Regions from separate parts of the Lysinibacillus telephonicus genome, predicted to be linked through region 3. Evidence: predicted binding sites of a transcription regulator. Region 3 holds the regulator's gene; each other region holds the start of a gene.
The links. The regulator LexA, encoded in region 3, represses DNA repair genes until DNA is damaged. The targets are predictions, from matches to a motif close to CGAACATATGTTCG.

Region 1: a site for LexA is predicted at 1,375-1,388, ahead of MKY04_RS03285 (DNA polymerase thumb domain-containing protein). Genes of this name have one in related genera too.
Region 2: a site for LexA is predicted at 1,471-1,484, ahead of uvrB (excinuclease ABC subunit UvrB). Genes of this name have one in related genera too.

What each region holds. Positions count from the first base shown of each region.
Region 1 is NZ_CP155468.1:671,991-674,269, forward strand. Features, by position in the region: gene MKY04_RS03275 (isochorismatase family cysteine hydrolase) at 1-379, shown strand, start outside; gene MKY04_RS03280 (SDR family NAD(P)-dependent oxidoreductase) at 427-1,200, opposite strand; gene MKY04_RS03285 (DNA polymerase thumb domain-containing protein) at 1,421-2,279, shown strand, end outside.
Region 2 is NZ_CP155468.1:1,013,149-1,015,427, reverse strand. Features, by position in the region: gene uvrB (excinuclease ABC subunit UvrB) at 1-1,398, opposite strand, end outside; gene MKY04_RS04715 (iron-containing alcohol dehydrogenase) at 1,796-2,279, opposite strand, start outside.
Region 3 is NZ_CP155468.1:1,592,335-1,594,613, forward strand. Features, by position in the region: gene MKY04_RS07530 (gamma-glutamyl-gamma-aminobutyrate hydrolase family protein) at 1-446, shown strand, start outside; gene lexA (transcriptional repressor LexA) at 550-1,170, opposite strand; gene yneA (cell division suppressor protein YneA) at 1,340-1,684, shown strand; gene MKY04_RS07545 (YneB family resolvase-like protein) at 1,674-2,279, shown strand, end outside.

The DNA.
Region 1 (2,279 bases), 920 kb from region 3:
TGCTCATCAAGAAAATGATCCACATTTTGATTTATGGCCAGTACATAATGTAATTGGTACTAAAGGACAGCAGCTTTACGGTGATTTAGCGGTTTGGTTTAAAGAAAATGAATCAAATCCGAATGTCATTATGCAGCCTAAAACTAATTACAATGCGTTTTTTAAAACGGATTTAGCAGAAAAATTAAGAGCTCTCAATGTAGAAAAGGTTCATGTTGTAGGTGTATGTACAGATATATGTGATTTTCTAACAGTTGCAGGAGCTGATGCGGAAGGATTTAAAACAGCGATTCACCAAAAAGGTGTGGCCACATTTACCGATTTAGGTGACACCTTTATCCAACATATGAAAACATGTTTCTTTACGGAAGTTATTTAATTAGAAAAGGGATGCCTTCGATATTTTGGGGCATCCCTAAACAAATTTTATTGATTAATCATACCGCCATCAACTGTATAAATTGAGCCTGTTACGTATGATGATTCATCAGATAGCAGGAATGCCGCAACATTTGCTACTTCTTCAGGTTGTCCGAAGCGTTTCATTGGGACGGAAGCTGTATATGCTTCATGCATTTGTTCTGCATTGCCTGGTGCCACATTCTCTTCAATACGCGTCATCATTCCCGTTGCAATAACGCCAGGGTGTACAGAGTTGAAACGGACGCCAATTTCAGCAGCTTCGAGGGCAGCACATCTAGTTAGCCCTAATACGGCATGCTTCGAAGTGTTGTAAACAGTCGTACCTGGTGAACCCATTAAACCGGCTAAGCTGCTTGTGTTGACGACTGAGCCATAGCCCTGTTTCTTCATTACTTTATAAACTTCTTGCATGCCATAAAGCACGCCATATACGTTTATGCCAAATACAAAATCAAAGTCCTCTTTTGTATACTCTTCAAAAGGTTTAGAAGGACCTTCGACACCTGCATTATTGAAAAATCCGTCAATTTTACCGAATCGGTCCACTGTCGCTTGAACATAGGCTCTGACGTCTTCCTTTTTCGAAACATCGCCTGTCAATGAGAGGATGCGCTCTCTTGAAAATTGATTTTCTGCAATTAACTTATCCAGCCCCTCTTGTTTTAAATCAACTAAAACTAATGAAGCACCTTCACTATATAGTTTTTTTGCTGTAGCTGACCCGATTCCTCCACTTGCCCCGGTGATAATGATTACTTTATTGTCAAATCTGCTCAATATCAACACTCCTTCAAGTCTCTTGAAAATTATTTATCAGTGTCATTATTCAGTTGTTTCTAGATTTTTATGCGATAGATAAAAAATTAGTGGGGTGCATGTTCCAATTACTCATTAGAACCCCCAACTATTACCACTTGCCGTCTCAATTGTCTCATTGTTAAAATGAATGAAGGAACAAACGTTCGCATATACTAAATGTGAAATTGGAGGTGTAGTGATGCATGCATTAAAATACAGTGAGGCAGATTCAGCAAATTTATTTGAAGTATATAACCACGCGCCAAATCGATCGATTATGTGCATTGATATGCGATGTTTTTATGCGAGCTGTATGGCTATGATTGAAAACCTTAATCCTTTTAAGGTGCCTATTGCTGTTGTTGGAAACTTCAAGCAAAAGGGAAGTGTAGTGCTTGCTGCATCACCGCCAATGAAGAAGCGATTTGGTATCAAAACAGGCTCAAGGCTTTATGAGATTCCAAAACATCCTGACATTAAATTATTCGAACCAAAAATGGAATTTTTCGTTCAAATGTCAATGGAAATTACGAATTTAATTAACCAATTTGTTCCAAAGGAAGCAATTCACGTCTATAGTGTTGATGAAAGCTTTGTAGACTTAACGGGTACTGAAAAGCTTTGGGGACCACCAGAAGAAACCGCAAAATATATTCAACAAAGCATTTATAGTCAATTTCAAATTCCGAGTGCAGTTGGAATGGGGCCAAACATGCTTATGTCAAAGCTCGCACTAGATTTAGAGGCGAAGAAGACTGAATTTGCAAAGTGGACCTATGCTGATATTCCGGAAAAACTTTGGCCTGTATCGAAACTTTCTGAAATGTGGGGCATTGGACGTCGAACAGAGCGTACGTTAAATAATATGGGTATTTTTAAAGTTGGCGATTTAGCACATGCCGACCTAAATATGCTGGAAGATCACTTTGGTATTATGGGCAATCAACTTTATTATCATGCATGGGGAATCGATTTGTCGCCGCTTGGAGCACCGCTTGCAGAAGGACAAATTAGTTTTGGCAAAGGTCAAATGCTTATGCGGGATTATCGAAGTCGCA
Region 2 (2,279 bases), 580 kb from region 3:
CTTCAGATAGTCTGTTAAATCTTCTGACATTTTCTTCGTTAACGTTGTAATTAAAACACGTTCATTTTGTCGAACCCGTTCATTTATTTCATCGATTAAATCGTCAATTTGTCCTTCAATTGGACGAACATCAATTGTTGGGTCGAGCAGTCCAGTTGGACGTATAATTTGCTCAACCATCTCTGGTGTATGTTCGATTTCATAGGGGCCAGGAGTTGCTGAAACGTAAATGGCTTGATGTATATGCTGTTCAAACTCTTCGAATTTTAATGGTCTATTATCAAGTGCTGATGGTAAGCGGAAACCGTGTTCTACTAATACATTCTTACGAGCTTGGTCCCCATTATACATTCCGCGTATTTGCGGCAAAGTTACGTGACTTTCATCCACAACTAATAAAAAATCTTTGGGGAAATAATCTAGCAATGTATAAGGTGTTACTCCCGCTTCTCTCAACGTTAAATGACGGGAATAGTTTTCGATTCCTGAACAGAAGCCCATCTCACGCATCATTTCTAAATCATAGTTTGTTCTTTGCTCTAAACGCTGCGCTTCAAGCAGTTTATCTTCTGCTCGGAATTTTGCAAGCTGCTCTTCAAGCTCAGCCTCAATATTTTCAATAGCCTTTAACATTTTCTCTTCTCGTGTAACGAAGTGGGAAGCTGGGAAAATAGCTACATGATCGCGGTCACCCATAATTTCACCAGTTAAAGCATCCACTTCCCGAATTCGATCAATTTCATCGCCAAAAAATTCAACACGAATACATTTTTCATCTCTAGATGCTGGGAAAATTTCGACTACATCTCCTCGAACTCTAAATGTACCCCGTGTAAAGTTTACATCGTTCCGTTCATATTGTATGTCTACGAGTTTTCTCAACAATTGATTGCGTTCAATTTCCATCCCAGTTCGGACAGATACAACCATTTCACGATATTCCTCTGGATTCCCTAAACCATATATACAAGACACAGAAGCTATAATGATGACATCTTGTCGTTCAAACAATGCTGATGTAGCGGAGTGTCGCAGCTTGTCGATTTCATCATTAATGCTTGAATCTTTTTCGATATAGGTATCCGTTTGTGGAACATAAGCTTCCGGCTGATAATAATCGTAGTAGCTGACAAAATATTCAACCGCATTGTTTGGGAAAAATTGTTTAAATTCGCTGTATAGCTGTCCTGCCAGTGTTTTATTATGTGCAATCACCAGCGTTGGCTTCTTTACTTCTTTTATTACATTGGAAATGGTAAATGTTTTCCCCGTACCTGTTGCCCCAAGCAAAGTTTGATGCCTTTTGCCATCCTTTATGCCTTTAACAAGCTCCGCAATGGCATTCGGCTGATCGCCGCTTGGTTCATAGGCAGAATACAATTCAAAAGTTTCGGCCATTCGTAGATCGTCCTTTCACCCAATTCTTGTATTTTATTTTAGCATAACCATTTAGAAATTTCGAACAAAAAGCGAACATATATTCCTCAACTTTTTACTTCTCCCCATTTGTAAGGAAACAACCTATTATTACAAACCAGCAGTGAGATATAAAGATAAGAAGTAATTTACTAAATCTGAGAGTGCATTATACAAAGCACTTAGACGATTATAGAGTCTTACACCACAGCTCTATGACTTGTGTACAAAGTCTACTTGTCCCCTGCTAAAAAAGAAATATGCTTCAACATAAAGTTATCTGTAAATCTAAATTTTTATTTTCTTAAAAGAAAAAAGTACACTTCAGTTTTGGTTCTGAAGTGCACTTTTTTGTTTTTCGGACAACACAAGCTTGTTTTTAATGAATTTTTTCTAAACTATTTTTTTCAGCAATTTTCCCTTCAAACGCTGCTTTATAAATCGACAAAATATCTTCTCGTAATAATGGCATTGGGCTCCGTGCTAAAATCCGCTTTTGTTCAATAGCATCCTTTGTTAAACTTTCAAGCGCATCCTCAGTAATATTGAATCCTTGTAAAGTAGATGGAATATTTACATCCTCTACTAACCTTTTTAATTCGTCTACACATTTGTAAGATGCTTCTTCTTGGGATAAGTTTACTGCGCTAAAGCCCATCGCTTCATATATATCTTTCATTCGTTTCTCACAGCTTTGACGGATGTACCCCATGACATATGGAAGTAAAACGGCATTGGAATCTCCATGGGCAATATGGAACTGTCCTCCAATAGGATAAGCTAAGGCATGGACACCAGCTACACCTGCATTAAAGAAGGCCAGCCCAGCAAGATAACTTCCGTAGCTCATATCTGTACGAGCT
Region 3 (2,279 bases):
TTGCCAAAGCTGCATTGAAAAATAAGCTTCCAATATTTGCGATATGCAGGGGAATACAGCTTTTAAACATTGTATTAGGTGGGGGGCTTTATCAAGATATTAATACACAATTCGAAAAAGAGCCGCTTCTTCATAATCAAAAAGCGGAACGTCATGAAGCATCTCATTTTGTAACGATAAATTCTGAAAGTCTGTTATATAAAATAATTGGAAACGATAAGATTGCTGTAAATTCTCTTCATCATCAAGCCATAAAAGATGTTCCGCATGTTTTGTTAATAACAGCTAAGGCAAGTGATGGAATAGTAGAAGCTGTGGAGTTAAAAGATTATCCGTTTTGTATTGCTGTACAGTGGCATCCAGAAGAGATGGCAGTTGCTGGCGATAAACATTCAAAGGCATTGTTTGCTGAGTTTATACAGGCTTGCACCAAGTATAAAATTTAACTCATGTGAGGGTTCATATATTTAAAGTTAAGAAGACATAAATATTGTTCATTCAAAAAAAGGTTGTCCCAAAAGTCAGATTAGACTTGCGAGACAGCCTTTTTTAGTGGAATTGACGATATAATCCTACTACTTTTCCTAAAATAGTTACTTGGTTTACTAAAATCGGATCCATGCTGGAGTTTTCTGGTTGTAGGCGAAAATGCGTTTTTTCTTTAAAGAATCGTTTTACTGTAGCTTCATCATCTTCAGTCATGGCAACTACAATATCTCCATTATTCGCAGTAGATGTTTGTTTTACCACCACGTAATCTCCATCAAGAATGCCAGCTTCTATCATCGATTCACCCATAACTTCAAGCATAAAAAGTTTATCTTCACCGACGCCATATGTATCAGGCAGAGGGAAATATTCTTCAATGTTTTCAATTGCAGTAATTGGCAGTCCGGCTGTAACCTTCCCTACAAGTGGAACATGTACAACAGATTGCTTTTGAACAGTTTCCCCTTCATTATCTAAAATTTCAATTGCACGTGGTTTTGTAGGGTCGCGGCGAATTAAACCTTTGCTTTCTAATCGTGCTAAATGACCGTGAACGGTTGAACTAGAAGCAAGACCAACAGCTTCTCCAATCTCACGAACAGATGGCGGGTAACCTTTCGTTCGAACCTCTTCTTTTATGAATGCTAAAATATCTTCTTGCCTTTTTGATATTTTTTTCAACCTTCTCACCTCTTTAAGTGAATATGTATCTCTATTAATTACATATAGTATATCAGTATGCGAACAGAAATGCAAACATAGGTTCGTTCAAAGTGTTGACAAAAACAAATGTTCGTATTAAAGTAAGAACATACATTCCGAACAAACATTCGAAAAAGGAGTAATAGACATGAATTGGTTACAAAAAAACAGTTATATTGTGGTTTTATTTACGGTTTTTATGATGATGGCAGGCTTCCTATTCATAACAGATAATGGTGATACAACATACGAACAATATGAAATCCAACATGGCGATACCCTTTGGACATTAGCGGAACAGTTTCGTGGTAAAATGACAATTGAAGAGTGGATTAAATCCGTAAAGGCTGAAAACGGCTTAAATAATGAAATAATCGTAGCTGGGCACCAAATAGCAATTCCAGTCAACGAAAATAGTAATTTTATTGCAAAAAAAATAGAGGATGAAGAGGTTCATCCTATTGAGGTAGCGGTTAAAAATAATGACAAGTAACAAGACAGCAGTTATTTATACACGAGTAAGTACAGAAAAAAATACTCAAGAGACTTCACTAGTTAGACAAGAAGAAGAATTATTACATTATGCAGAAAAAATGAATTATCAAGTGTTGAAAACGTTTCAAGATCAACAGAGCGGCTATGAAGTTGAACGAGAAGGTTTGCTTGAAATGATGGATTTTATTAAAGAAAATCATGTAAAAGCGTTATTTGTGCAGGATGAAACACGTTTAGGACGTGGTAATGCACGAATGGCTATTTTACATCTTCTTCAAAAAAGTGGGACAACTATATTTTCTTTAAACTCCGCAGGTCCAATTACATTAAATGAGATGGATACAATGCTTCTTGAAATTTTAGCAATTGTTGAAGAATATCAAAGGAAGATTCATAATGCGAAAATTAAAAGAGGTATGCGTCGCGCGGTTGAGAATGGATATAGGCCTGAACTAAACATAAAAAATCGGCACAACCACGATGGCCGTGAACGAATTGATGTACCGATTGAAGAAATTGTGAAGCTCCGTCAAAAGGGACTTACCTTTCAAGAGATTGCTTCAACTTTAAGAGGTTTAGGATTCGAAGTTAGT